2 regions of the Sodalis sp. RH19 genome follow, and region 2 is predicted to be linked to the other one. Evidence: predicted binding sites of a transcription regulator. Region 2 holds the regulator's gene; the other holds the start of a gene.
What was found. Region 2 encodes Fur, which represses iron uptake genes when iron is present. Its sites were predicted from a motif close to ATAATAATGAGAACNACTATCAA; they were not measured.
Positions count from the first base shown of each region.

Region 1: the regulator Fur is predicted to act here: its motif matches at 6,683-6,705, upstream of fepD (Fe(3+)-siderophore ABC transporter permease).

Region 1 covers NZ_CP178734.1:3,974,397-3,989,746, forward strand. Annotated here, with positions in the region: gene dhbA (2,3-dihydro-2,3-dihydroxybenzoate dehydrogenase) at 1-380, opposite strand, end outside; gene ACL2XF_RS18000 (isochorismatase family protein) at 377-1,234, opposite strand; gene ACL2XF_RS18005 ((2,3-dihydroxybenzoyl)adenylate synthase) at 1,235-2,866, opposite strand; gene ACL2XF_RS18010 (isochorismate synthase) at 2,878-4,050, opposite strand; gene fepB (Fe2+-enterobactin ABC transporter substrate-binding protein) at 4,302-5,237, shown strand; gene entS (enterobactin transporter EntS) at 5,312-6,595, opposite strand; gene fepD (Fe(3+)-siderophore ABC transporter permease) at 6,728-7,714, shown strand; gene fepG (iron-enterobactin ABC transporter permease) at 7,714-8,715, shown strand; gene ACL2XF_RS18035 (ATP-binding cassette domain-containing protein) at 8,712-9,512, shown strand; gene ACL2XF_RS18040 (enterobactin synthase subunit F) at 9,516-13,478, opposite strand; gene ACL2XF_RS18045 (MbtH family protein) at 13,514-13,720, opposite strand; gene fes (enterochelin esterase) at 13,822-15,096, opposite strand.
Region 2 covers NZ_CP178734.1:3,050,983-3,066,332, reverse strand. Annotated here, with positions in the region: gene nagB (glucosamine-6-phosphate deaminase) at 1-102, opposite strand, end outside; gene nagE (N-acetylglucosamine-specific PTS transporter subunit IIBC) at 447-2,489, shown strand; gene glnS (glutamine--tRNA ligase) at 2,773-4,440, shown strand; partial or broken gene alsK (allose kinase) at 4,492-5,416, opposite strand; gene alsE (D-allulose 6-phosphate 3-epimerase) at 5,418-6,095, opposite strand; gene alsC (D-allose ABC transporter permease) at 6,105-7,052, opposite strand; gene alsA (D-allose ABC transporter ATP-binding protein AlsA) at 7,064-8,602, opposite strand; gene alsB (D-allose transporter substrate-binding protein) at 8,660-9,595, opposite strand; gene alsR (transcriptional repressor AlsR) at 9,617-10,504, opposite strand; gene fur (ferric iron uptake transcriptional regulator) at 11,067-11,537, opposite strand; gene fldA (flavodoxin FldA) at 11,893-12,408, opposite strand; gene ybfE (LexA regulated protein) at 12,587-12,886, opposite strand; gene ACL2XF_RS13875 (alpha/beta fold hydrolase) at 13,094-13,858, opposite strand; gene seqA (replication initiation negative regulator SeqA) at 14,062-14,595, shown strand; gene pgm (phosphoglucomutase (alpha-D-glucose-1,6-bisphosphate-dependent)) at 14,623-15,350, shown strand, end outside.

The DNA of each region.
Region 1 (15,350 bases), 920 kb from region 2:
GCCCGCTGGCGGCGAAAGACCGGCAGGGTATGGCGAAAAAGGTTAAACGCGCCGCCGGCGTTGACCGCCATGCAGTCTTGCCAGTCCTGGAGGTCCAGGCTATCGGTGGCCCCCGTGCGCAGGATGCCGGCGCCGTTGACCAGGACATCCAGCCGTGGGTTTTCCTCAAGCAGCGCCCGGCACACCCGTTCGACCTGGGGGGCATCGGTGATATCCAGCAATTGCGTGCGAAACGGGTAGCCGTCGCCGGCAAAGCGCCGGTCCAGTCCGACCACGTCGGCTCCGGCCTCGCTGAACGCCAGCGCGGTCTGGTAGCCGATGCCCTGACCGGCGCCGGTCACCCAGACGCGCTTACCGCTGAAATCCAGGCTGATAGTCATACGTTATGCTCCGGCGCCAGTAATTGCCACCAGCCGTTAAGGGTCGGGTTCCGCGCCAGCGCGACAAAATCCAGCCCCGCGCGCGCCTGCCGCCAGCGGGTGGCCAGCGTCATGATGCGCACCGAATCCAGGCCGTAGTCGATCAGGTTGTCATCATCGCCCAAATCACCGCAGTCGTCGTCGAGCATCGGCAGGATCAGCGCGCGCAGGTGCGCCTTGCTGATGGGCGCCGGCAACAAATCGGCGGTCATCAGCACGCGCCCGCAACGGCCGGCGGCATAACGCAGGGCCATCAGATGGTCGTCGCGGGTAAAATCGGCCAGGGCGTCCGCCACCAGCAACGGTTTGATATTGCGCATAAACGCATCGGCGGCGGTCATCAGGCAGCCGATATGCGCATAAACGCCGCAGATAATAAGCTGGTTGCGGCCGCGCTCGGCCAGCATATCCGCCAGCGGGGCGCGGTGAAAGGCGCTGTAACGCCATTTGACCAGGACCTGGTCATCGGCGTCGGGCGCGAGGGCGGCGATGACCGCCTGCTGTTCGGGATACTGGTTTAACCCCGGCCCCCACATATCGTTTAACAGCCCGCGATCTTCCTCGCTCTGCCGCGCCGGCTGGGCGGTGTAAAACACCGGGATGCCCTGCGATTTACAGTAGCGGCGCAGGGCGGCGATATTCTCCACCAGCCGGCTGACCAGCGCGCTGTCCCCGCCCCAAAAGTTAAGGAAATAGTCCTGCATATCATGGATAAGCAGCGCCGCGCGCTGCGGCTCAAAGGCCCAGTTGACCTTATTGGCGGGCAGTTCCGCCGGGGTGGGCATGGCATAGGAAACCAGTTTCGGGATGGCCATTTATTTTTCTCCTGTGGCGGGGGTGGCGGTGGCGGCGTCGATCAGCAGGCGCAGTCGTTTTTTATCGACCTTGCCCACCGGCGTAAGGGGCAAGGCGTCCACCCGTTCAAAACGGTCGGGCAGTTTAAATTCCGCCACCCCCAGCTGGCGCAAATGGCGGCGCAGCGCCACCGGTTTGATCTCCTGCGTGACGACAATATAGGCGCAGCTCTTTTCCCCTATCAGCGCATCGGTCATGGATACCAGGGCCGCATTCACCACGTGCGGATGGCGCAGCAACAGGTTCTCGACTTCTTCGGCGGCAATCTTTTCCCCGCCGCGGTTGATCTGGTCTTTTTCGCGTCCCTGTACTTTCAGGTAGCCGTCGTCCGTCAGCTCGATTAAATCGCCGGAACAATAAAACCCGTCGGCGTCAAACGCCGCGGCGTTGTGCTCCGGGCTTTGGTAATAGCCGCGAAACGTATAAGGCCCGCGCGTCATCAGGCGTCCCACGCGGCCCGGCGGCAGCGGATTGCCCTGCCCGTCGGCCACCCAGACTTCATCATCCGGCGATATCGGACGGCCCTGGGTGGTAAAGATATGTTCGTCGTCATCGTCCAGCCGGGTGTAGTTCACCAGCCCTTCGGCCATGCCGAACACCTGCTGCAGCCGGCAGCCCAGCTCCGCTGGAATGCGCGCGGCCAGGGCCTCGCCAAGCTTGGCGCCGCCGACCTGCAATAATTGCAGGCTGGCCAGCTGCCCGCTGTCGCCCCATTGTTCCATCGCCTGCAGCCACAGCGTCACGGCGGGCGGCACCAGCCCGGTGACGGTGATCCGGTGCTGCGCTATCAGCGGGAAACAGACGTTGGCGCTCGGATCGCTGGCCAGTACCACGCCGCCGCCGCCGTAAAACACGCCCAGCGCGCCCGGCGAGCTCAGCGGGTAGTTATGGGCCGCGGGCAGCGCGCACAGGTAGCGGGTATCCTTATCGAAACGGCAGATGTCCACGCTGGCGCGAATACTGTAGTAGTAGTCGTTATGGGTGCGCGGAATCAGCTTCGGCGTGCCGGTGCTGCCGCCGGATAGCTGGAAAAAGGCCACCTCGTCGGCGGGCGACGGGGCGGCGGTGAACGCGCCCGGCGCTTCGTCGAATAATGCCTGTAAACTTGTTTGCGGCGCGTCGTCGCCGCGCATCGCCACCACCCGCAGCGACGGATGCAGCCGCCGCAGTTCATCGATAAAGCCATTATCGCTGAACAGCCCATGCTGCCGGTCGGCAATCAGCAGCGCCGGCCTGATTTGCAGCGCATAGGCGGTAAGTTCGCTGCGCTGGTGGCTGAACAGGGCATTTACCGGCGCCACGCCGATTTTCAGCAGGGCGAACAGCACCAGATAAAATTCCGCCACGTTGCCCAACTGCACCAGCGCGGTATCCCCCGCCGCCAGCCCGCGCCGGGCAAGGGCCGCGGCCAGCCGGTCGGACAAGGTGTTGACATCCCGGTAGCTCAGGCGGCGCTCGCCGCAGGCCACCGCCAGCGCGCCGCTGTCTTTACGGCGGTCGATAATATCGGTCAGGGGCAAATCCAGCCAGTATCCCCTGGCGCGGTAGCGGGCCGCGAACTCATCCGGCCAACGGTTAAATACAATGCTCATCATCTCTCCTGTTAATGCAATCCAAACGCGCTCAGCATGGTATCGAGCTTGACGCCGGTTTCGCGCCACTCCGCGTCGGGGAGGGAGGCGGGCACAATGCCGGCGCCGGCGAACAGCCGCACCTGGTTGCCCGCCACCCTGGCGCAGCGGATGGTTACCACCCATTCGCCATTGCCCTCCTCGTCGCACCAGCCCACCATGCCGCCGAACAGATCGCGGTCGAAGGGTTCCAGGGTCTGGATTAAGCGGCGCGCGCGATCGGTGGGGGCGCCGCACAGCGCGGGCGTGGGATGCAACAGGCAGGCCAGCGCCAGGGCGTTGACGGCGGGGTCCGCCACCTCGCCGTCGATGGCGGTGGCCAGATGCCAAAGGGTGGGCGTATTGACCAGGCCGGGTACGGGCGGCACGTTTAAACCCGCGCTGTAGGGCGCCAGCACTTCGCGCATCTGGTCGATAACCAGCTGATGCTCATAGCGGTCCTTGACTGAATCCAGCAATTGGCGGCCGGCGGCGGCGTCACGGCCCGGCTCGGCGTCGCGCCGGGCGGAACCCGCCAGCGGCGTGGAGTAAAACCGGTTGCCGGTCTTGCGCAGCAGCAGCTCCGGGCTGGCGCCCAGCAGGGCGCCGTTGTCGAGGGGAACATGGAAATTGTAACTGGCGGGATTTTGGGCCGCGATGCGCCGCATCAGGGCCGCGGTATTCACCGGTTCCCGGGTGGTGATATCCAGCAGGCGCGCGAGCACCACTTTACTCAGCCGTTGCTGGCCGGTGGCCTCCACCGCCCGCGCCACCATGTGTTTAAAGTCGCGCTCCGGCGGTCGCTCGATTTTGCCGGTTACCTGCGGCAAGGGTTCGGCGGGCACATTCCGGCTTTGCAAAAACATCTCGCGATCGAACCCCTGGCTGCGCTGCGGGATAAACAGCGCCGCGGGCCGGTCGGCATCGAAGGGAATGGCGCCCACCACCAGCGGCCGTTCAATGCCGGCGTTTCTGGCGCGCCGGAAGGCGTGGCGCAGCTCCCGCTGAAACACGCCATCGGGCTGATCACCCCTGCCCGCGGGCGCGCTGATGGCGCAGAAACGACCCTGGGTAACGAAGCTGCGATAAGGCGACATGAAAAAAAATCCGTTTATAATGGCATCCGCGTCGCCTGGTGTTGTCTGTCGAAACAATGAGAATTCCACGTGACGATCTCCGCTATTTTCAAATGATAAACACAATAATAATAATTATCATTTGTATTGATAGCACATAAACTACGTCGTAGAATCTGCCGTGTCAATGAACGTAAACACTGCCTCACCCGCGCAAGGGTGGATTTGATTGCCCGTTTTTTGTCATCATAAGGCGGACAAAACCAGCCCCTACCCCAGGAATACCAGACATGATCACTCTATTGTCCCGGCACCGATCCGCCTGCAATTGGCTCGCCCTGATGGCCCTGCCCTTACTGCTGGCGGCCGCGTCCCCGCGCGCCGCTGAGAACGGCTGGCCGCGGCAGGTGGCGGGCGCGCATGGCGCCATTACCCTGGATCACATGCCGCAGCGCATCGTATCCACAAGCGTCACCCTTACCGGCTCGCTATTGGCCATCGGGGCGCCGGTGATAGCCAGCGGCGCCACCACGCCGAATAACCGGGTCGCGGACGAGCAGGGCTTTTTTCGCCAGTGGAGCGATGTCGCCCGGCAGCGCGGCGTCAAACGCCTGTACATCGGCGAACCGGATGCCGAGGCCATCGCCGGCCAGAATCCCGATTTGATTATTATCGCCGCCACCGGCGGCGATTCGGCCCTGCGCCTTTACGATCAGTTGTCACCGCTGGCGCCGACCCTGGTGGTCAATTATGACGATAAAAGCTGGCAGGACCTGGCCCGTGAGCTGGGACAAGCCACCGGCCATGAAGCGCAGGCCGCGGAGGTCATCGCCCGCTTCGACGCCCGCCGGCAGGCGCTGAAACAGCATCTGGCGCTGCCGCCGCAGCCGGTATCCGCCCTGGTTTACCAGCCGGACGGCAAAGCCGCCAACCTGTGGACCGCCGATTCGCCGCAGGGCCAGCTGCTGCGCCAGCTGGGCTTTACGCTGGCCGAACCGCCCGCTATCCCCGCTGGCGGCAGAAGCATGGGCGTGCGCAAGGATATCGTCCAGCTGTCCGGCGAAAACCTGGCCGCCGGCCTGAACGGGCAAACCTTCCTGCTGTTTGCCGGCGATGACGCCAGCGCCCGGTTGCTCTTGGCCAATCCGTTCCTGGCGCATCTGCCGGCGGTGCAAAACCGCCGGGTCTACGCCCTTGGCAACGACACCTTCCGCCTTGATTACTACAGCGCCAGCAATGTGCTGGCCCGCCTGGAACAACTGTTCGCCAAGCCGTGATCTTTCCCCGTCCTGCCGCGTGGCTAACCGCGTCATGCCGCGGCCATTCCCGGCCGGGAGGGGATTCATGGCGGTTATGGCTCACTGCGGCCGGCGGGCGGGATTTCATCCGCCGGCCGGCCCTGATCCCGATGCCGCGCCATATCCACGGCGCGCAGGCCCCGCAGCGCCAGCGCCGGCAGTAGCCCCGCCAGGGCCGCCGCCAGTCCGAACGCCGCGGCGGCCAGCCCCGGCGGCATCAGGGTGCCCAACCCCCCCAATACCAGCGCCCCCAGCGCGTCGCCGGTGACGTTCTGCGCGGTCCACAGGCCGTTGATGCGGCCCAGCAGATGATCCGGCGTCAGCTGTTGTATCAATGCATATTGCAGCAGCGAGTTGATGGCGCTGAAGTAACCAAAGCCCGCCAGACACAGCAGCGCCAGCGCGTAGAACGGCATCAGGCTGCATGCCGCGACGCAGATAAACGCCATGACGGCGGTAAGCAACAGCATTCTTCCCGGCCGCGCCGTGGCGGCGACGCGGCCGCTGGTAAACGCGCCTATCGCCGCGCCCAGGGGCACCGCCGCATACATCAACCCCAGCCGGGCGGCGTTGATATGCCAGCTTATCGCCAGCGCCGGGTAAAGCACCCGTACCGCGCTTGCCATGGTCAGCAGGGCGCCGATCAGCGCCACCAGGCCGATGGTTTTATGACGAAACAGATAGGCCATGCCGCCGGCCAGCGCGTGCAGCGGGTGTTCCCGGGGCTGGGGAGGCGGCGCCAGCCTGGGCAGGCGCAGCAGCGGCAACAGCGTCAGCAGCGTGCCAAGCGCCGCCAGCCCGTAGTTCCAGGCCACCCCGCCGGAGGCGATGACCAGGCCGCCCGCCGCCGGTGATAAAATGGCGCCGAAGCGCACGGTCAGCATGCTGATGGCGCCCGCCTGCATGACATTTTCCCGCCCGACCAGCGACGGCGTGGCGGCCAGCAGCGCCGTCACCCCCACCGCGCCAAAAAAACCATCCCACACCGCCAGCAGATAAATCGCGAACAGGGACGGTACCGGCAGCAGCGCGTTAAGGCACAGGCCGATAAACCCCACCCCGCAGGTTGCGCGGGCAAACAGGATAAGCCCGCGCCGCTCGCGGCGATCCGCCATCACCCCGCCGGCCAGCAGGCCGACGAACATACCGCCGCCCGCCAGCGTCACCGCCAGCCCGACCTGCAGGGTGGACCCCGTCATGGCCTGTATCTGCACCGGCACCGCCACCGCCAGCATGCCGAGCGCCAGGATGGACAAAAACCGCGCGATAAAAACCGCCCGGAAGGCGGGGTGGGTTTTCAGCAGGCTGATATCGAGTAAATACGAGGGTTTTTGCATAAGACGCTAACTATCCGGGGAATTCGACGCCACTGGGCGCTGCAATCAGGGAAGCAGTCATGCTATCATAAGTTATTGCGAGTAATAACGATAATAAATATCATTATCATATAATTTATGGTTTAGCCTTTTATGCGCCATTATTACGGATTGCTGTTAAGCGGCGTGCTGTTGGCATTATTGATGGCGGCGAGCCTGTTTATCGGCGCCAAAACCATTCCCGCCGACCAGGTATTGCCCGCGCTGACCGGCGCCTGCCGCAGCCCGGATTGTATTATTATCCTCGAGAGCCGCCTGCCGCGCACGCTGGCCGGGCTGCTGGTGGGCATCGCCCTGGGGCTGTCCGGCGCCCTGATGCAAACCCTGACCCGCAATCCGCTGGCCGACCCCGGCATTCTTGGCGTCAACGCCGGCGCGGGGTTCGCCGTGGTGCTGGGCATCACCTTTTTCGGCGCCGCCTCCATCGATCGCTACCTGTGGTTTGCCTTTGCCGGCGCGCTGGCCGCCGCCCTGCTGGTGGCGTTAATCGGCGCGGCGGGCGGCGGGCGGCTGAACCCCATTCGCCTCACCCTGGCGGGCGTGGCGCTGGGCGCGGTGCTGGACGGCATGGCCTCCGGTATTTCCTTGCTCAATCCCCTGGTCTACGACCAATTGCGCTTCTGGCAGGCCGGTTCGCTGGATATCCGCAGCATGGCGGCGGTAAACGCCGTTATCTGGCCTATCGTCCTGGGCACCGGCCTGACGCTTTGGCTAACGCGGGCGCTCAATACCCTGGGCATGGGCAGCGAACTGGCGACGGCGCTGGGCTCGCGGGTGGGCCTGACGCAGCTGCTCGGCCTGGCGGCCATTACCCTGTTATGCGGCGCGGCTACGGCGCTGGCGGGGCCGATAGCCTTTATCGGGCTGATGATGCCGCATATCGCGCGCTGGATAGCCGGCCCGGACCACCGCTGGCTGCTGCCCTGGACGCTGCTGCTTACGCCGCTGCTGCTGCTGGGCAGCGATATGGCGGGCCGGGTGATGGTGCCCGGCGAGCTGCGCGTATCGGTGATAACGGCGCTGCTCGGCGCGCCGGTGCTGATAGCCCTGGTACGCCGCCACCGGATGATAAGCCGGTGATGATGGCGAACCGGCACGCCCGGATCAGGACGTCGCTGACCGTCGGCATCCTGCTGCTTGCCTGCCTTGCGCTGGCGATTTACGCCCTCGGCGCCGGGTCGCTCCCGCTTCCGGCCCGGCAGGTGGTGGACGCCCTGCGCGGCGCGGCGGCGCACAATATCCAGGTTATCGTGACGCAATGGCGGCTGCCCAGGGTGGCGATGGCGTTATTGCTGGGCGCGGCGTTGGGCGCCAGCGGCGCTATTTTCCAGTCGTTGATGCGCAACCCGCTCGGCAGCCCGGATGTCATGGGTTTCAATACCGGCGCGCACAGCGCCGTATTGATAGCGATAGTGCTGTTCAACAGCAGCTATCTGGGCATAACCGGCGCGGCCCTTGCCGGCGGCCTGCTGACCGCCGCCATAGTCTACCTGCTGGCCTGGCGCAACGGCATCCAGACCTTCCGGCTCATTATCGTCGGCATTGCCGTTCGCGCCCTGCTGGTATCGCTTAACACCTGGCTGGTGGTCAGCGCCTCGCTGGAATCCGCCCTGACCGCCGGGCTATGGAGCGCCGGATCGCTTAACGGCATGACCTGGGCGAAATGCCCGCCGGTGGCCGTGCCGATTGTCCTGGCCTTTGCCCTGGCCCTGGCTTTGTCGCGGCGCATGCGCCTGTTGGAAATGGGCGATGACGCCGCCTGCGCGCTCGGCGTGCCGGTGGAAAGATCGCGACTAGGATTGATGCTGGCGGGCGTGGCCCTGACCGCCGCCGCAACGGCCGCCGCCGGCCCCATTTCCTTTATCGCCCTGGTGGCGCCGCAGATTTCACGCCGCCTGGCGGGCAGCCAAACCCTGGCGATCCCCCTGGCGGCCCTGACCGGCGCGCTGCTGTTGCTGGCGGCCGACCTCGCCGCCCAGCGTATGTTTACGCCTTATCAGCTTCCGGTCGGGGTGGTTACCGTCAGCATCGGCGGCCTCTATCTGATCGGCTTATTAATCCGGGAGTCGCGAAAAAAATGAGCGCCCTTACCCCGTCGTCCAGCCGCCTGCGGGCGGAAAATCTTACGCTCGCCTATGATAAAAAAGTGATTGCCCGCGATCTGTCCATCACCATCCCCGATGGTGAACTGACGGTGATCATCGGCCCCAACGCCTGCGGCAAATCGACGTTGCTGCGCACGCTCAGCCGCCTGATGCGGCCCGGCGAGGGCACCGTATGGCTGGACGGCCGGGAGATCGGCGCCTACGCCACCAAGGAGGTGGCGCGGCGCCTGGGATTGTTGCCGCAAAGCTCCAGCGCGCCCGGGGATATCACGGTGGGCGATCTGGTGGCGCGCGGACGCTACCCGCATCAATCGCTATTAAGCCGCTGGAGCGGGCGCGATGAACAAGCGGTGCAGGAAGCGATGCGCGCCACCGGCGTCGCCGGGCTGGCGGAACGGCCGGTGGATACCCTGTCCGGCGGCCAGCGGCAGCGGGTCTGGATCGCCATGGTGCTGGCGCAGCAAACGCCGCTGCTGCTGCTGGACGAACCCACCACCTGGCTGGATATCGCCCATCAAATAGACCTGCTGGAACTGATGCGCGAGTTGCACCGCGCCGGCCATACGCTGGTGGTGGTGCTGCACGATCTTAATCACGCCTGCCGCTACGCCACCCACCTGGTGGCGATGCGCGACGGGCGTATCCTGGCCCAGGGGGCGCCCGTGGACATCGTCACCGCCGAACTGGTGGAGGCGGTATTCGGCCTGCGCTGCATGATCATCGACGATCCGGTATCCCATACGCCGATGATCGTGCCGCTGGGCCGGGGCTGACGCCTACAGTTCCCTGAGCGCCTGGTTAAGCAAGGGTCCGAGCACCTGGAACGACGCGGGCGAAATAATATCCACATGGGCGCAGTCCAGTTCGTGCACGCGCAGCCGGTCCACATAATCTGACCAGGTCCGGCGCACGTCCATAGCGGCGGGCAGCGTGCGCCGGGCCACGAACAGCGTGGCTTCCCCGGCAAAATACGCGCTGCGGCTGGCCGCCAGCAGGCGTACCGAATCCGCATAATTGCCCTCGATGGCATCGAACAGCCGCCGCTGTTCGTCCCCCGCCGGCTCCGCAATACCCTGTTGCGCGGCGATGAACTGCTCGCGCTCGCGCCGCACTTCCTCCAGCACTTCGGGGTCCAGCACATGTTTACCCTGCACCGCGTCCCAATTGCGCGTCTCCGGCGGGTAGGTATCGAGCAGGCCGAGAAACGCCACCGTTTCCCCCGCCGCGCGTAAACGGGCGGCAATGCCCTGCGCCAGCGTGCCGCCCAGCGAATAGCCGATAAAATGATAAGGGCCGTGCGGCTGTATATCGCGCACCGTCAGCAGATGCGCGTCGCACACCTGCTCCAGCGTGCCGCACCGCTGCAGCGGACCGTCCGGACGCGGCGATTGGATACCCACCAGCGGCCAGCGCGGATCGATATAGCGCCGCAGCACGCTGAACTGCCAGGCGAAACCGGAGGCGGGATGAAAGCAAAACAGCGGCGGGCCCTCGCCCTGGCGCAGCGGCAGGACCGCGTCCAGTCCGGAACGCCGGATAGCATCGCCGGGGTCGTTATCCACCTCATCATCAAACAGCGCGGCCAAGCGCGCCACCGTCGAGGCCACCATCACCTGGCCGACGGTTACCGGCTTACCCACGTCGCGGCGCAGCTCCGCCGCCAACCGCATCGCCAGCAGGGAATGGCCGCCAAGGGCAAAAAAGTCATCGTCGACGGACCCGATTTCCTGTTGCAACAGTTGCGCAAACAGCGCGGCTACCCGCCGCTCGATGGCGGTTTGCGGCGCTCGCCCCCGTGTCGCCCGACGCGACTGGGGTAACGGCAGCGCCTTGCGATCCAGTTTACCGTTGGCGCTGAGCGGCAGGGCCGGAAGTTCGACCAGCGCCACCGGCACCATATGCGCCGGCAGCCGTTCGGCCAGGGCGTCGCGCAGCGCCTCGGGGTGCAGCCTTTCACCCGGCTGCGCCACCAGATAGCCGACCAGTTGCCGCGCATCGCCGCCGATGCCGCCATCAGGCGCGGCGCCCAATACCCGGGCATGGGTCACCGCCTGGCGCACGCCCGGCAATAACAGCAGCGCATGATCGATTTCACTTAACTCCACCCGCTGCCCGCGGATTTTAAGCTGATCATCGCTGCGGCCCAGGTACTCCACCGCGCCGTCGTCCAGCCAGCGGGCAACATCGCCGGTGCGGTACATCCGCCCGCCGTCGCCGTCGGGATCGGCCACGAACCGGCTGGCGGTCAGCTCCGGGCGCGCCAGGTAACCCTGGGCCAGTTGAACGCCGGTCAGGTAGAGATCGCCCGCAACGCCCGGCGGCACCGGCCGCAACCGCCCGTCAAGAATGCGCAGGCCGGTATTCCATACCGGGAAGCCGATCGGCACATGCGCCCCGCGCACCGCCGCCAGCGTCTCGCCGTGGGCCGGGTACCAGCTGACGTCCACCGCGGCCTCGGTGGGGCCGTAGAGGTTATGCAGCTCCACCCCGGTGCGCCGCTGCCACAGGCGCGACAGTTCGGCGGGCAACGCCTCGCCGCTGCAAAATACCCGCCGCAGGGTGGCGCAGCAGGCGATGGCGCCGTCATCGGCAAGTGAAGCGACAAACGCCGCCAGCATCGAGGGGACGAAATGCAGGGTGGTAACGCGGTAATCGGCGATAAGCTGCAGCAACACCTGCGGATCGCGGTGGGCGTCCGGCGGCGCCATGACCAGCCGCGCGCCGTTGATAAGCGGCCAGAAAAATTCCCACACCGATACGTCAAAGCTGCAGGGGGTTTTTTGCAGCACCGCGTCATCCGCGCTCAGCGGATAGCGATCCTGCATCCACAGCAGCCGGTTGACGATGGCGTCATGGGCCACCACCACGCCTTTCGGCCGTCCGGTCGACCCGGAGGTATAGATAATATAAGCGGGATGATGCGCCGACGGCCGGGGGAAATCCCGCGGCAGCCGCGGGTCCGCGGTCAACGGCGCCTCATACAGCAACAGATCGCCGCGGCCGTCGAACCGCGCGGCCTGTCCGGCGCAGGTGATAATCAGCCGCGGCCGCGCATCGTCCAGCATCAGTTGCAGCCGCTCGTCCGGATAACCGGTGTCCAGCGGCAGGTAGGCGGCGCCCACCTCGATAACCGCCATCAGCGCCAGCGTCAGGAATACCGAGCGCGGGAGCGCGACGGCGACGATATCGCCCGGGCGCACCCCCTGCGCCGCCAGCCGTTGCGCCAGCGCCAGCACCTGCCCGCGGGTTTCGCCGTAGGTCAGGCGGCGCCGCGCATCCGCCAGCGCCACGGCCTGGGGCGTGCGCAACGCCTGGCGTGCCAGCAGGGTGGCGAGCGTATCCGGCGCCAGCGTTTTACCGGTATCATTGATGCGCGCCAGCAGCGCGCGGTCGGCCTCGCCCAGCAAATCGGCCTGGCCGCATGGCAGCGCGGGATCGGCGGCAAACTGGCGCAGCAGCAGCGGCAGGCGCCGGGCATGGCCGGCCAGCTCGCCGGCGGTATACCGCTCGGCGTTGGCCACCAGTTCCACCGCTACCGTTTCTTCCCCAAGATAGAGCGCGATTTCCAGATCGCGCACCGGCCCGGAAGCCAGCGCGTGCGTCACGCCCTCCACCCCGGCGAAATCAAGCTGGAAGTCGAACATCTTCAGATTAAATACCGGGCCGAACAGCGGTTGTTCATCCCCTGTGCGGCCCAGGTCGCGCAGTACCTGTTCCGCATCATAACGCTGATGGCGGCGCAGGCTCTTCAGCTCGCCGGACAGGGCGGCGGCCAAGGCGCCCAGCGTCTGCCCCGGGCCGACGGTCACGGCCAGCGGCAGGACATTGATCACCGGACCGGTGGCATCCAGGGCGGCCGAGGCCATACGGCGCATAAAGATAAAACCGGCGGCATAGGACGGTTGCCCGCACAGCCGGGCAAACCATAACGCCACCAGCGCCAGGGCCAGATCGGCGATGCCCGGCGCGCGCTCCTCCCCCGTGACCAGGCCGGCGAACAGCCGGCTATCGAGATCAAGCGCATAACGCAGCACATGGGTGGTGGCGGCCTGGCCGGACAACGGTTTGAGCGACAGCGTGCCCGGCGCCGGCAGTCGGCCGGTTTTTTCGCGCCAGAAAGCGGCGTCGCGGCGCCAGGCATCCGACTGATAATACGCCTGATATTCCTCCACCACCCCCTGAAAGGGGGTAAAAGGCGACGGCGGCGGCGTTTCCCGGCGCATGAAGGCGCTATACAGCACGGCGATGCGGCGGGTGATGGCGGTAAAACTAAAGCCGTCGACGATCAGATGATGATAGCGCTGATACCAAAACCAGCGATCGCGGGCCACGCGAATCAGCAGATGCCGGTACAACGGTTTGCCGCTCAGCACCCGCAGATCTCCCGCCAGATCCTGCTGCATCAGCGCCAGCGCGGCGTTCCGGGCGTCGCCGGCGGCGCTGAGATCCACGCAATCGGGACGGTCAAAGGTCAGATCGCCGTCAACCCATTGCACCGCAATGCCGTCACGCTCGGCAAAACGCATGCGCAGGGTGTCGGCTTCGCCCATGCCCTGGTCGATGGCGCGCAGCAGGCAGCCTTCATCGATATCGCCCTTAAGCTCGATATAGTGCGCCACCGCATAGGCGTTGGGCTGCGCGGAAAGTTGGTCTGCCACCCAGATACCGGGCTGCGCCGCCACCAGCGGCAGTTCGGCCGGCTGTCCATCGGCGCCGGTTGGCAAGGATATTTCTGACACGGCGGTAACTCCTTAAAAACGATGGGTTGCGCTGCTTATGCCCCGCGCAGCGCGGCGGGACGCATATCGGTCCAGTGGGTTTCCAGCCACCGGCCGCATTCCGGGCGCGGCGCCGGGCCAAAAACCGGCGTCCATCCGGCGGGCACCGGGCTGAAATCCGGCCAGAGGCTGTATTGGGCCTGGCGGTTTTGCAAAACCAGACAAATCTGTTGCGGATCGTCGAAGGGGTTGGGGTGTTCCAAAACGCACTCCTTATTTTGCTGCGATAGCGCCAATGACGGGGATTGCCCGGGGCGAAAATAGCCAGGCCGGGCATGGACGCGGGAAGCGCCGGCCAGGGGCGCTAGCGGCCGGGCGACCAGAGCGCGGCCAGCCCGTCCAGCAGGCCGCCGCGCCAGCACAGCGCGTCATGGCCGCCGTCCACCACCCGGTAATCAACCCGGTGCCCTTGCCGGCGCAGGAGTTCCACCACCCGGTCGTTTACCTGGTGAATAAGCCGCTCCCGGTTGCCGGCCTCGATAAAGACCTTCAGCGCCAGTCCGTCGCCCAGGCCCCGCCCGATCTGCGCCGGCAGCCCACGGGCATCGCCGCAGGCGTCCCGCGCCTGTGCCGCATCCCGGTCGGGCCACCAGAACGAACCGGACTGGCTGAGCACGCAGCCAAAATGCCCGGGCCAGTTTAAGGCGGCATACAGGGCGGACAGGCCGCCATAGCTTTGCCCCGCCACCACCGTCGTCGCCGGATCGGCGCGGTACGGCGCCCAGGCTGCCAGCTGCGGCAGCAGTTCTTCCCGTACCGCCCGCCAGAATTCAGGGTTGCAGGTTAATTCACGCCCGCGCCGTGGGCTATCGATGGCGTCAATCAATACATAGACCGCCTCGGGCAGGACCCCGGCGCGCGTCATATGCAGCAACGGCGACCAGACCGGCATCTGCCGCGCCCAGAACTGCCCGTCCAGCAGGATGGCCAGCGGACGCCCGGGCGCATGCCGGCGTCCGCTGGTGAATACCCAGATATCGCGGCTGTTGCCCAGGCGTTCGCTATGCCAGCGATGGCGCTCCAGCCCTGCGGGCGACGGCAGCGGCGGCAGGGTGCGCCCGGCCACCGGGCCAAGCCTGTCGTACTCGTTCCAGGCTGTCTGCGGGGGCGCCAGCGGCATATGCAGCGCGGAAACCGGATGGCCGCGTCCGTTGGTCCAGGCGCGCAGCGGATTAAGCCGGTCGGCGACCGCGCCGGAAAATAAACCACGCCAGGCGTTACGCAGCGCGGCGCGGTCCATGGGCGCCGCCGCCGCGCCGAACGCCCCGTCGTCCCGGCATGGGATAAAGCAATAACTGCCGCGCCACTGCGCGCCGAGACTGGTTTGCCAATACCAGACATCCGTGCCGGCAATACGCTCCAGGCTTTGCGGACCGGTATCGCTATGGTGGTCGGTCACGCCGCTGATGTTAATCCATACCCGGCGGATAGGGGACGCGCGCTCGTCGCCCCCGGGGTCGCGCCACAGGAATATCACGCCGCACTGCCCGGACGCACCGGCCTCCACCCAGGGCGCGCCCTGGCGTTCCACCTCCCGCCACCAGTCGTCGCCGCCCACATCGGCGCGGGCCAACATCATTTTTTTCACCGGGCGCGATTCCTTATGTAAACCGTGAATGTAGACGTTTTAATCTAAAACGTAAACTAAATACTATTGATAATTATTTCTATTTGCAATAGTGTGTAAAAGTTCCATTAAGGGTCGGTTTTATTTGTCAATGGCGTGGCCGAACGAGGGAATAACGTAATGTTAACAGCGATTTAACATTGCGTGCTAGCCGCCGGCAGTTGCTGAAAAAACTGCTTATTTTATCCAATTTATAACATAGCAGG
Region 2 (15,350 bases):
AGGGCGTGCGGCGGTGGGTTTGAAGGCATTGATGCGCTCGACGATATGACGAGCGGCCCATTTGCCGACGTCGGCGGCGGTTTCTAACGGAATAAGTCTCATGACTGACCTCTTTAATAGATAAAAACGGGTGTCCGCAGCGGTGTTAACAGTATAACGTTAGCGCGCAGGCATTACATAGCGGGAGCCAGGGCGCTCTGACCGCACGGCAAAAGTATAAGCTGATTATTCGCGATGCAAAATAAGTTTGACATAATTAGTAGAATAAGTCACAAATCTTACCGGTTCAAGGTGATTCTAATCACATAATACCGGTAATTAATTTGCGTTGAAAATTAAACTTTCTACACTGCGTATGAGCAGCTTCGTCAGGCGCGGTTTTTCGCAGGCAAGGGTTAGACAGCCTACATTGTGGGTTGATCGATAAGGTCAAAAGGGGAATCAAGGTGAATATACTCAGTTATCTTCAAAAAATAGGCCGCGCGCTGATGGTGCCGGTGGCAACGTTGCCCGCCGCCGCCATCCTGATGGGCGTCGGTTACTGGATCGACCCGGTGGGCTGGGGCGGCGGCAGCGCCTGGGCGGCCTTCTTTATCAAGGCCGGATCGGCGATTATAGAAAATATGTCGGTGTTGTTCGCCGTCGGCGTGGCCTACGGCATGTCCAAGGACAAAGACGGCGCGGCGGCCTTATCCGGCCTGGTCGGCTTTCTGGTGGTCACCACGCTGTGCGCGCCGGCTTCCGTGTCGATGATCCAGCATATTCCCCTGGCCGATGTGCCCGCGGCCTTCGGTAAAATCAATAACCAGTTTGTCGGCATCCTGGTGGGGATTATCTCCGCCGAGCTGTACAACCGCTTCAGCCATGTCGAGCTGACCAAGGCGCTGTCGTTCTTCAGCGGACGGCGGCTGGTGCCGATCCTGGTGTCCTTCGTCATGATCCTGGTGGCCTTTATCCTGATGTACGTTTGGCCGCTGGTGTTTAACGCCCTGGTATCGTTCGGCGAGCATATCCAGCAGCTCGGTTCGGTGGGTGCCGGTATCTACGCCTTCTTTAACCGGCTGTTAATCCCGGTGGGATTACACCACGCGCTGAACTCGGTGTTCTGGTTCGACGTGGCCGGCATCAACGACATACCCAAATTTTTCGGCGGCCAGCAGTCCATTGACGCGGGCACCGCCATCGTCGGTATTACCGGGCGTTACCAGGCCGGATTCTTCCCGATCATGATGTTCGGCCTGCCGGGCGCCGCCCTGGCCATTTATCAATGCGCCCGTCCGGAAAACAAAAGCAAGGTGGCCGGGATCATGATTGCCGGCGCGTTTGCCGCCTTTTTTACCGGGATCACCGAACCGCTGGAATTTTCCTTTATGTTCGTGGCGCCGGTACTGTATTTCCTGCATGCCCTGTTAACCGGGCTGTCGGTATTCATCGCCGCGCAAATGCATTGGATGGCGGGGTTCGGTTTCAGCGCCGGCCTGGTGGATATGGTGCTTTCCTCGCGCAATCCGCTGGCGGTCCATTGGTATATGCTGATCCCGCAGGGACTGGTGTTCTTTGTTATTTACTACCTGGTGTTCCGTTTTACCATCAAACGCTTCAACCTGCTGACTCCTGGGCGTGAACTGGCGGTCGCCGGCGACGAAAGCGACGGCTATAACGTCGATGTCGAACCGGCCATGGCCACCACCAAGTCCGGTGAAACCCAGGCGCTGGCCCGCCGTTACATCAGCGCGGTGGGCGGCTCGGAAAACCTGACGGGCATTGACGCCTGTATCACTCGTCTGCGGCTGAACGTGAAGGATTCGTCGCTGGTCAACGATTCCCTGGCAAAAAATCTCGGCGCCCAGGGCGTTATCCGTCTTAATAAGGAAAGCGTGCAGGTGATTGTCGGCACCCGAGCCGAAATTATCGCCGGCGCCATGCGTACCGTGCTGGCCGAAGGGCCGGTCGCGGCGTCGCGCTCCGTTTCCCAACCCGCGGCGGTGCAGCCGGCCGCGGTGGTTCATGAGCCGGTGGCGCGCCCGGTGGTGGTCAGCCTGACGTCGCCGATAACCGGTGATATCGTACCCTTGGATCAGGTGCCGGACGAAGCCTTCGCCAGCAAAGCGGTGGGCGACGGCGTCGCCATCCGCCCGACCGGGAAACTGGTGCTGTCGCCGTCTAACGGCACCCTGGTCAAGGTCTTCGGCACCCATCACGCGTTCTGCCTGGAAACCGACGCCGGCGCCGAAGTGATTGTGCATATCGGCATTGATACCGTCGGACTGCAGGGCCAGGGTTTTACGTCCCTGGTGGAAGAGGGCAGCAAGGTCACCCAGGGGCAGCCGATACTGGAGCTGGATCTGGACTATCTCAATGCCAATGCCCGCTCGATGATAAGCCCGGTGGTGATAAGCAATATGGATGAGTTTGGCGCCATTACCGCTATCGCCAGCGGCGCGGTGGTCGCAGGGGTAACACCGCTGCTGGATGTTACCGCCAAATAAGGCCGCCCTCGTTACCCGGCTCCGGCGCGGTTCGCGCGCCGGAGTCCGTTTCTCCCCGACACGGCGTTATTCCCCCGATTCTGTTCCCGGTTATCCTCCGGCGCAGTTGCGCCTATGCTAATATAGCCTCCCGGTTACCCAGCCTGTCCGTCAGGGCGACAGGACGGCCGCGGCACCGCGCCCGGCGCCATAAGAATTTCTGCAACTAACGGTTGTGTCGGGACGTGGCTTGTTGGAACATAAGCATAATGAATGTCGTGCGTTCGCGTAGAGGAAATGCAATATGAGTGAGGCAGAAGCCCGCCCAACTAATTTTATTCGTCAAATAATTGACGAAGATTTGGCAACCGGTAAGCACCATTCGGTGCATACCCGTTTTCCGCCGGAGCCTAACGGCTATCTGCATATCGGTCATGCCAAGGCCATTTGCCTGAATTTCGGCATCGCCCAGGATTACCAGGGCCAATGCAATCTGCGCTTCGACGATACCAACCCGGTGAAAGAAGATATAGAATTCGTCGATTCAATCAAAGAAGACGTGCAGTGGCTTGGTTTTAAATGGAGCGGCAATATCCATTACTCCTCCGATTATTTCGATCAGCTGCATGCCTATGCCATCGAGCTTATCAATAAAGGGTTGGCTTATGTGGATGAGCTTTCACCCGACGCCATTCGCGAATACCGCGGCAACCTCACCACGCCCGGCCGGAACAGTCCGTTTCGCGATCGCTCGGTCGAGGACAACCTGGCGCTGTTTACCATTATGCGCAACGGCGGTTTCCCCGAGGGCAGCGCCTGCCTGCGGGCTAAAATCGATATGGCCTCGCCGTTTATGGTGATGCGCGATCCGGTGCTGTACCGCATTAAATTTGCCGAACACCACCAGACCGGTTCGAAGTGGTGCATCTATCCGATGTATGACTTCACCCACTGTATTTCCGACGCCCTCGAAGGCATCACCCATTCGCTGTGTACCCTGGAATTCCAGGATAACCGCCGTTTATATGACTGGGTGCTGGACAATATCACTATCGATTGTCATCCCCGTCAGTATGAATTTTCGCGCCTCAATCTTGAATACGCCATTATGTCCAAGCGCAAGCTGACCCAACTGGTGGCGGAGAATATTGTCGAGGGCTGGGACGACCCGCGCATGCCGACCATCTCCGGCCTGCGGCGCCGTGGTTATACCGCCGCGTCCATTCGTGAATTCTGCCGGCGCATCGGCGTCACCAAACAGGAAAACAACGTGGAAATCGCCGCGCTGGAAGCCTGTATCCGTGAAGATCTCAATGAAACCGCGCCGCGCGCCATGGCGGTGATCGATCCGGTAAAACTGGTGATAGAAAACCTGCCGGCCGGGCACGAGGAAACCGTGACCATGCCGACGCATCCCAATAAACCCGAGATGGGCGAGCGCCAGGTGGCTTTTAGCCGAGAGATTTATATCGATCGGGCGGATTTTCGCGAGGAAGCCAACAAACAGTACAAGCGCCTGGTGTTGGGCAAGGAAGTGCGCCTGCGCAACGCCTATGTGATCAAGGCGGAGCGTATCGACAAGGATGAGCAGGGCGAGATCAGCGTCATTTACTGCACCTACGATCCGGAGACGCTGAGCAAGGACCCGGCGGATGGGCGCAAGGTGAAAGGGGTGATTCATTGGGTCTCGGCGACCCACGGCGTCCCCGCCGAGTTTCGTTTATACGATCGCCTGTTCAGCGACCCTAACCCCGCCTCGGCGGATGATTTCCTCGCGACGCTGAACCCGGAGTCGCTGGTCATCAAACAAGGCTTTGTGGAGGCCAGCGCGCTTGAGGCGCTGCCGGGCAAGCCCTACCAGTTTGAACGCGAAGGGTATTTCTGCGCCGACAGCCGCTATTTCAGCGTGGAAAAACCGGTGTTTAACCGCACCGTAGGCCTGCGCGATACCTGGACCAAAACCGCCGTTTGACGCCGCGCCGGCGCCGCGGTATCGACCGCGGCGCTGCGTGCGATGCGTAGCCTAACCGGCGGCGCACGCCGCCTGCGCGACCCGCAGTCCCAGCCTGGCGGCGCCGATGGCGCCGTTAAACGCCGACGAGGACGCTTTGGCAAAAATGATTTCCTCATAGGGCAACGGCTTGCGAATAAAGTCGCCGGCCCTGGCAATCAGCCGATCGTAGGGGAAATCCACCATATCCATCACGCCGCCCCCCAGCAGGATATGATCGGGATCAAACAGGTTTACGCCGGTGGCAATCGCCTTGGCCGCCGTGTCGATAAAGCCGGTAATATAGCTATCGCCATGGGCGCAGGTGAAAATATCGGACAGCGCGTAGTCATGCGCCGCGCCGTGATACCATCGCGCCAGCGCCACGCCTGAACAGGCGGTTTCCAGGCAGCCTGTATTACCGCAGCCCGCAGCGCGCGCCGTCATCGCCCAGGGGAATGTGCCCCAGTTCGCCGGCCACGCCATGCGCGCCGACATAAGGCGCGCCATTGAGCCAAATGGCAAACCCGAACCCGGTGCCAAGATAACATCCCAGCACCAGCTTATCCCCCAGGCGCTGCTCGCTCACGTCATAAAACAGCTGCAGGTTTACGTCACGCTCAAAGGCCACCGGGCATTGCAGGCGCCGCTCCAGTTCTGCCGCCAGATCCACAAATTCGCGGGTGGCGCAGGGCAGGTTGGGCGTGGACATGATGGTTTTCCTGTCCCGGGCTATGGACGCGGGAAAGCCAATCATCACTGCGGCGACCCCGGCGCCGCGCTGGACGAGAAAGCGGCCGATAAAAGCCGACAATCCTTCCGCCAGGCCGCTTTCCACTACCGGCAGAGTGCGCTCTTTCGCCGTGACCAGTACCTGGCCATCGGGCGATAACAAACAGATGCGGATATGGGTGGCGCCCATATCCACGCCGACTATCACCAACCGCCTGTTTTTCATCTTAGCTGGCCTCTTTCCGCGCGTCCTGGATTTGGTCGGTCATCATTTTCCACGCCTGGTGGATATCCGGCGCATTATTAAACAGGCCGGAAGAACCGACGATAAAGACATCCGCGCCCGCCGCGATCAGCGAACGGTAGGTGCGCTGGTTGCATGAACCATCAATTTCAATTTCATACCGCAAACCGTGGCTCTCGCGGTATGCCTTGAGCTGGCCTATTTTTTCCAGCATTTCGGTGATAAACGGCTGGCCGGCAAAACCGGGATCGACGGTCATGACGGTAATTTTGTCCGCCAGATGGATATAATATTTCATCATCTCCACCGACGATTCAGGATTGAGTATCAATCCCACGCCCAATCCCAGGGACCTGATCTTCTCAATAAGCCGAAAGGCCTGGCCGGACAAGGTTTCCGGATGAAGGGTAATCATGCCGGCGCCCGCCTTCGCCAGGCTGTCGATATAATCTTCCGGATGGGTGACCATTAAATGGCAATCCAGGGGCTTACTGGCGAGGCGTTTGACCTGCTCGACAAAAAACGGCGACAGCGTCAGATTGGGCACAAAATGCCCGTCCATGATATCGATATGGATATAATCCGCATGACGATCGATAAATTCAATTTGCTCTTTAAACTTTAATAAATCCATGCACATTAAAGAAGGGGATATCTTCATATCGGTTACCTATTTACTGATAAGTCGATCTAAAGCCACGGCGGCGATAATCAATCCCCCCATGACAACTAATTGGTAATACGTTTGCACCTGAAGAATATTAAGGCCATTGTTAATCGTGCCAATAATTAAACCACCAATTACCACCGAGAATATTCGTCCCTTGCCGCCAAAAAAACTGGTGCCGCCGATAATGGCGCTGGCGATGGCATAGGTCTCAAAGCCAATGCCGGCCAAAGGCTCGGCCGCGCCCAAGCGCGCGGTGGATACCACGCCGGCGAGCCCGGCGCAGATGCCGGAAATAATAAACACTACCAGCATATGGAATTTAACGTCGATACCGGAAAAAAATGCCGAATTTTTGTTGCCGCCCAGGGCGTAAATATTTCTGCCAAGCCGGGTGCGCGCGGTAATAAACCACAGGATAACCGCAATGATCAAAGCAAAAATCACCGGTACCGGAATACCCAGCACGCTGCCGGCAAAGAAGTTAACAAAGCCGAATGAGAAGCCGTACACCGAGTTGGCATCGGAAATGACCAGGGTGATGCCGCGAAAAATAGCGTTGGTGCCGAGGGTAATAATAAAGGGATGCAGGCCGGTCCAGTTAACCAGGCAACCGTTGATGGCGCCCAATAGCCCGCCGACCACCACCCCGCCAATCAGCGCGGCGGAGACCGGGTCAAGACCCGCCAGCATCAGCTTGGCGGTCACCATGCCCGACAAGGCCAGGATAGCCCCCACCGACAGGTCGATGCCCGCCACCAGGATGGCGAAAAACTCGCCCATGCCGATCAAGACCGTTACCGAACTCTGTACCAGGATCTGGGTAATATTGTTGGTTTTCAGAAAATATTCACTGGATATAGAGCCGAATATGGCAACAATAATCGCCAGGATAAAAAACGTGCCGTACTGATCCCAGAATTTCTGGAAGTTAAAGGTGGCCTTCTCCATTTTTATTTCCCTCAGCTTTGTGGCAGAGCCCACGTCATAATATCTTCTTCCCCGATACTCTCATTATTGTCAAGAATATGGGCTAATGTCCCTTCGCAAAATATTGCGATACGGTCGCATACGGTAATGATTTCCGGCAGTTCGGATGACACCATCAATATGGTTTTTCCCGTGGCGGCCAATGTGCGCATCACCTTATAAATTTCCGCCTTGGCCCCGACATCAATGCCGCGGGTAGGTTCGTCAAAAATAATAACCTCCGGCTCGCAGCAGAGCCATTTTGATATCAATACCTTTTGTTGGTTGCCGCCGGATAACTCAGTGATATTTTGGTCCACCGAACTGCATTTCAGCGATAGCAGCCGCCGCTGCGTTTCCGCCAGCTGCCTTTCCTTATCCGCATTAAATAATCCCAGAGCACCTTTATAGCCGCCATCCTTAAGGCTTTTGCTGATGGCGATATTCTGCGCAATGGAAAAATTATCAAAAAAGCCGTTTTCACGCCGACTTTCGGTGATATATCCCATGCCCTTCTTCAGGGCGTCCAGCGGCGAAGAGGGCGTGATATCGACGTTATGCAGCATCACCTTGCCGCTGCTTTTCGGTTCCACGCCGAAGATGCAGTTCATGAATTCGGTGCGTCCCGACCCCACCAGTCCGGCAAAGCCCATGATTTCGCCCTTTTTTACCTGGAAGGAGACGTGCTTGACCCGGCGTTTATCCCGGCTGGTGATATTCTCCACCGCAAAGATGATATCGGCGTCCCCCGTGTCGCCGCCAACCTTCTCCTTAAGGGAGCGAAAGCGGTTTTGCAGCTCGCGCCCGACCATCAGCCGGACAATATCATCGTTGGTCACCTGTCCCATCTGCCCGGAGGCGACGCTGCTGCCGTCCTTTAGCACCGTATAGCGGTTGCAGATGCGGCGTATTTCGTTAAGCTTATGCGATATATAGACAATCGCCGTGCCGTCCTGGCGCAGCTGGTTCATGATCAGGAACAGATAATCCACTTCGTTATAGGTCAGGGAAGAGGTCGGCTCGTCCATGATGATCACCCTGGCGTCCAGCATCAGGGTCTTGGCGATTTCCAGCATTTGCTTTTGGCTGATGGACAGGTTGCCCACCTTTTCGTCAAGCCGTATTTTCAGCCCCACGCGCAGCAGCATAATAGCCGCTTTGGTACGCATGTCGTGCCAGTCCACCACGTTTACGCCGAACACTTTTTTTACCGGCAGACGGCCGATAAATAAATTCTCCAACACGGTTAATTCATCGATAACGCTTAATTCCTGGTAAATTATACCAATGCCCAATCTGGCAGCGACTTTATGATCGAGCTTCGCGTACTCGACATCATTAATTATTATTTTCCCCGCCGTCGGTTCATAAATACCGGAAAGTATTTTCATCAAGGTTGATTTGCCGGCGCCGTTTTCACCTAATAAAGCATGTATCTCATTAGGGTATATTTCCAGGTCAACTGATTGCAACGCCTGGACGGGACCAAAGAATTTGGCGATCCCCTCCATTTTAATATATGGAGTGCTCATATTACTCTCCGGATTAATGACAAGACGGCGGGAATAGGCGGTCTTGCGGCACCTGGACTATTTGGTGACTAATATAGAATCGACGGTTTCAATTTTCGGCTGGGCATCAAGCGCAATCAGCTTGCCCGCTTTCACCGTATTCACCAGGATGGCCAGGCCGTTGGCGCCGATTTCCGCCGGATTCTGGGCCACGGTGGCGGTCATCATGCCCTGGGCGACCATCTTGCGCGCCTCGGGAATACCGTCGGTGCCGACCACCAGGATCTTGCCGGTCTGTCCCGCGTTGGCCACCGCCTGCGCCACGCCCATCGCCATGGTATCGTTGGCGCAGTAGAAGGCCTTCAGCTGGGGATGACGTTGCAGCACATTGGTCGCCACGTCCAGCGCCTTGATGCGATCCCAATCCGCCGGCTGGCTGGCCACCAGCTTGATATGGCTGTTGGCCTTGAACTCCGCGGTCGCGCCGTTGCGCCGCGCCTCGCCCGAGGCGTTGCCGGCCTTGCCTTCGATAATGGCCACTTCGCCGCCCTGGGCGCCCAAGCTATCGATAATAAATTTGGCGCCTTTCGCGCCGACCGCGACATTATCGGTGGTGATAAAGGCTTCGACGTTGCCTTTGGCCTTGGCCAGGCTGGCTAAATCGATTTTTTCGTCGAGGTTAACCAGGTGAATCCCTTTCTGATAAGCCTTGGCGACGGGAATCACCAGATTCACCGCCGATAAAGGCGCAAAGGCGATGCCTTTATAATTCTTATTGGTTAAATCCTCGAATAGTTGTAATTGCGATTGGAAGTCGCCTTCCGACGGTGACGCGAATATATCCACCGTCACGCCGAGATCCTGGGCTTTTTTCTCAATGCCTTGTTTCATCTCTACCCAGAAAGGGTTGGATAATGTTTTAAGAACAACGGCGTAATCGGCTGCCGCGTGGACCACGGTGGACAACATCAGGCCACAGGCGGCGCCACCGGCCAATTTAAGAAATTTATTCATTATTCTATCTCCAAAAGAGAATTATTTATAATCACGCTTCAGGTACTTGGTAATGGAACTCGTTTTTTCCAGGTTTTTATTCGCCAGCTCGATATCCTGCCGCGCTACCGAGACATAAAACGCATCCAGCAGCGTAAGCTGCAAAATACGGGCCGAAGCGTTTCTGCCTAATAACGGCGTTTCCGGCGCCGGTGAACAAATATTAAAATCAGCCAGCTGGGCTATGGGGGAATTGCTGCTATGGGTAATACAAATGATCTTGGCCCCATTATCCTTGGCAATCGACACCACCCGTTTCAGATCGCTGGTGCGGCCCGAATGGGATACCACCAACGCCACATCGCCCGGTTGCAACAGGGAGGCCGACATCATCATCAAATGCGCGTCCAGGTAGGCATTGCAACGCAAGCCGATTTTCAGGAATTTATGCTGCACGTCCGCGCAAATGGAATTAGAGCCGCCGACGCCGTACAGCTCGCGCTGATGGCCGGCAAAAAAGCATTGGGCCGCCTGCTGGATGACGTTGGCGTCGACTATCGCCTGGCCTTCGACAATGGTGCGTACGGTCAGGTTAAACACTTTGTTGACCACATCCTCCGGGCTGTCGGTGGGCGAGAGTTCGGCGGTGATATCATGGTCGGCATGATCGAAGTACTCGACGATGGCGCTGCGCAGCTGGCGAAAGCCGCTGAAACCGAGAATTTTCGACACCTTGACAATCATGGCTTCCGACAGGCCCAGACTCAGGGCCACCTCTTTGATCCCCGAGACGTCGGTGAGGTTGCCGGGAGATAAAAACCACTCCACTATCCGGCTTTCGTTTTCAGTCATGCCTTCTTGTTTAATACGAATATAAGGAGCAATGCCTATGCCGCGCGGCATATCGTTTTGCAGTTCCGCATCATTCATCTGGACTATCTCTGGTGATTAACATTGCCTGTCACTATATCACCATGGCGAAAGTTTAAAATCTGCTGCGAACTTCACGTTTTTTATTAATTTATAAATTTACTTTTTGTGTAAAAATCGAGTCACCGATACGGGTTAATCTCAGGAAGGTATTTTTGGCTATATTAATTCAATAAAATCATATAATTAAAATATATCTTTTGTTGTCGCTTACTGCTGACAGCGAAAAATAGCTTTATCATCAGATTCACAGAATAATTTACCTGGTGAAAAAATCGCAATAAAAACGTTGTATTTTCAATGGATTACGCAGATGAGCCCAAAAAGGCGTCCCAGGGCCTCTATTTATTCTTTATTTATTTTTATTTTCTGTGAAGTTTTCTGAAGTTTGCCGGCGGTGAGCACGGCGGTGATTGGCGGATACGACGCTTGTCGACGCGCTTCGGGAAGGAAACGTTATCAGGGAAGGGGACGGGCGGCGTTTAGCCTCATTGAAAAAATCGTTGCAGGGTGAGAAAGCGGCGCGATAACAGCCGCTTTGGAGAAACGGACCGCGCCGCGGTTATTCTTTTACGCCGTTGAGCATATCGGCGTGATCGTGCAGCGTTTCGTCTTCGCGGCAGTTGCCGATTTCACAATGCCCATACAGATATAAACTATGGTTGGTCAGCTTGATATTGTGCCTTTTGGCAATATCACGCTGGCGCGCTTCGATGAACTCGTCGCGAAATTCGATAACCTTGCCGCAGTCCAGACAGATCAGGTGGTCATGATGATACTGTTGCGTCAGTTCAAAAACGGATTTGCCGCCTTCAAAATTGTGGCGGGTTACGATACCGGCGTCGTCAAATTGGTTTAGCACGCGATATACCGTGGCCAGGCCGATTTCCTCACCCATATCGATCAGTTTTTTGTACAGATCTTCCGCACTGACGTGATGGCATTCCGGATCTTGCAACACTTCCAGAATCTTCAGTCTGGGAAGGGTGACTTTCAGGCCGGCCTTCTTCAATGCAATATTATTGTCAGTCATGCGGGTTTAGTCCTGTTACTTTGATAATCTGATTGTAGGCTAACTTAGCCTATAACATCGGTCGGCCCGAAAAATGTGACGCCGTCTCATTATAAGACTGCCTGTCCAAAATGAAAACCGCGCCTTGTTAACAACTATAGCCCGTTTCAGGGGGCGAATTCTGCAACATTTTGCTAAAAAGGGTGGAACCGCTGCGCTATTGTACCGCGTTGTGGATAAAAGTTAAAAACTTGTATCTATTAATTTGAAAGGATTTAGTTATCAGTGAGGTTGGCGGCGCCGTCCCGACGCCATGACGGCAACCGATTCCCTTGCCGGGCGCCGCGGCGGCGGCACCCTCCCGCACGGCCTTACTTTAGCTGAGCTGCAATTCAGCGCTGATTTGCTTCACCCAGCCGTCCACGCGTTCATTGGTCAGCTCGGGCTGGCGGTCTTCGTCAATGGCCAGGCCGATGAAGTGATTGTCGTCCGCCAGTCCTTTCGACGCTTCGAAATGATAGCCGGCGGTGGGCCAGTGACCGACGATGGTCGCGCCGTTGGGCTCGATAATGTCGCGAATGGTGCCCATGGCGTCACAGAAATATTCGGCGTAATCCTCCTGATCGCCACAGCCGAACAGCGCCACTTTTTTGCCGGAGAAATCTATTTCTTCCAGGGTGGGGAAAAAATCATCCCAGTCACATTGCGCTTCGCCGTAATACCAGGTCGGGATGCCGAGCAGCAGGGTGTCGAACCGCGCCAGGTCTTCTTTACTGCTTTTGGCAATGTCATGAACTTCGGCAACATCCGCACCCAGTTGCTTCTGAATCATTTTGGCAATATTTTCGGTATTGCCGGTGTCACTGCCAAAAAAAATGCCTACAGTTGCCATGAATTTGAAAACCTCTTAAATATTATGGATATGTTCCGTAACAGAATCAGCGATGCTCTGCGGCAATCATAGCAGACCCTTATGCGGGGAGAAACTCGCCGGCCGGGTTTTGTCGCAAATTTGCCCCGTCCGCGGCCTTGGGCCCTGGACGGGATGGCGCTTTACCGGGCCGGCAAGTTTATTCCGGATGCGGATCCGCGCCTTGTTGCCGTTCAAGCTCGGCCAGTAAAATCAATTCGATCAGCTCGCTGCGCGACAGGTTTTGCCGGTAGGCCAGCTCATTTAACGCATCCACCGCCTCGGCGTTGATTTTCAGCTCCACCCGGCGCAGGCCGCGCTTTTTATCCCGGCGCAGCTGGTTACGCTTGTTGATGCGCAACTGCTCATCGCGGGACAGGGGGTTCGTCTTCGGTCTTCCCGGGCGCCGCTCATCGATAAATAAATCCAGGGTGGTGCGGTCCGTTTGTTCTTTTGCCATAGGTCATGAAGGGATTGTGCATCAAGAAGCAGGCGGGCAAACCCCGTCCGGCGGCGTGGCTGGCTACGCCGCCGGACGCGCATCGCCCGTAACGTTATGTTTTATGTACGCCGGGGCTGCCATAAAACACAGCGGGCCATGTTACCCCAGCCCGGTAGCAAACGACAATATTAAACTCGCGGGCGCTAACCCCGGCGGCGGCCCGGCCTATGCTTCCAGGAAACGGGCCAGGGCGCGCATGACCGCCGCGGGTTTCTCCGCATGAACCCAATGACCGGCGCCGGCGACCACATGCGCCCGCGCCCGGGGGAACTGGCGTTGGATCGCCTGGCGGTAACTGTCATCCAGATAAGGCGATTTTTCACCGCGGATAAACAGCGCCGGCCCTAGCCAGGGCGCCGACTCCCGCCAGCCGATAAGCGCCGGATAGTTATCCCACAGCGCCTCGACGTTAAACCGCCACCGGCCCTGGTGAAAGGATTTCAGCAAAAACTGGATGGTTTCCTCATCAAGGGCGTCATGGCGCATGAGCGCCGCCGCCTCCGTGCGCTGTGTGACGCCCGCCGCCTCGACGCGCCTGAGCGCGGCGAAGACGTTGTCATGGTGACGGGTGGGGTAGGCCACCGGCGCCATATCGATAACCGCCAGACGCGCAACGCGGCCGGGCGCCTGGGCGGCGAGGGTCATGGCGACCTTGCCGCCCATGGAATGGCCGATGAGGTGACCGGCGTCGATATGCAACGCATCAAGCAATTCGATCACGTCCCGGCTCATGGCGGCGTAACCGGCATCGTGGTCATGGGGGGACAAGCCGTGATTGCGCAGATCAATCTGCAGGGTGGCGTGGTGTTCCCCAAGCGGCCTGGCCAGCACGCCCAGGTTATCAAGGCTACCGAACAGCCCGTGCAGCAATATCACCGGCAGTGCTTCACCCGGCTGCCGGGCAGGTTGCAGACGATAGTGTAATTTCATCCTGATCCTCATGGCGATAACAGAGCCTGATAGCCTATCATGAGTTATCCGTCCCGCGGCCGTAAAAAAACCGGCGGCGCCAGGAAGGCCCTCGGGGGAAATTCCGACTTTTTACCGAAGCCGGATACTAGCGCTATTCGCGGGGCAGGTTTAGCTTGTATAATCCTTTTGATTGATTTATGAGAAGAAAGCCCCGGATAAAGATGAAAACAATTGAAGTCGACGAAGACCTTTACCGCTATATCGCCAGCCATACGCAGCATATCGGCGAAAGCGCCTCGGATATTTTACGCCGGATGCTGAAATTTAATGCTCAGGCCAGCGCCGCAGCGCGCAGCGCGCCGCCCCCGGAAACCCCCCTCAAGGCGGAGGCCGCGTCGGCGACCCGCGATCGCGTGCGCGCCATGCGTGAGCTCCTCCTTTCCGACAGCTACGCCGAGCAGCGCAAGGCGGTTGATCGTTTTATGCTGGTGCTGTCCACCCTGTATAGCCTGTCGCCCGCCGAATTTACCGAGGCGGCGGATATCCTGCACGGCCGCACCCGTACTTATTTTGCCGCTGATGAGCAGACATTATTGCAAAATGGCAGCCATACTAAACCCAAGCAGGTAGCGCAAACGCCCTACTGGGTTATCACCAACACCAACACCGATCGTAAACGGAGCATGGTGGAACACATTATGCTGGCAATGCAGTTCCCCGTGGAACTGACCGATAAAGTTTGCGGTACCATTTGATCAACAGCAGGCAAGGGAGAAGCACCGATGGCTAATAGCCCCCGCGCCGGGCAGCCCGCCCGGCAAAGCGATTTAATCAATGTCGCGCAGTTAACCTCGCAGTATTATGTGTTGCGTCCGGAGCCGGGCAACACCGCGCATGCGGTAAAATTCGGTACTTCAGGCCATCGCGGCAGCGCGGGGCGCCACAGTTTCAATGAAGCCCATATCCTGGCCATCAGCCAGGCCATTGCCGAAGAGCGCGCCAGGCAGGGCGTTACCGGCCCGTGTTATGTGGGCAAGGACACCCATGCGCTGTCCGAACCGGCGTTTATTTCGGTATTGGAAGTACTCAGCGCCAACGGCGTGGAAATCATCGTCCAGCAGGACAACGGCTTTACCCCGACGCCGGCGGTGTCCAACGCCATCCTGACGCACAATCGCGCCGGCGGCGCCCAGGCCGACGGCATTGTCATCACCCCGTCCCATAATCCGCCGGAAGATGGCGGCATCAAATACAATCCGCCTAACGGCGGACCGGCGGACACGAATCTGACCAAAGTGATCGAAGAGCGCGCCAATGCCCTGCTGGCGGACGATTTGCGCGGCGTTAAGCGCCAGTCGCTGGACGCGGCCTGGAACAGCGGCCATATCCATGCGCAGGATCTGGTGCAGTCCTATGTGGCGGGGCTGGCCGAGGTCGTGGACATGGCGGCCATCAAAAAAGCGGGACTGAAACTGGGCGTCGATCCGCTGGGCGGGTCCGGCATTGCCTA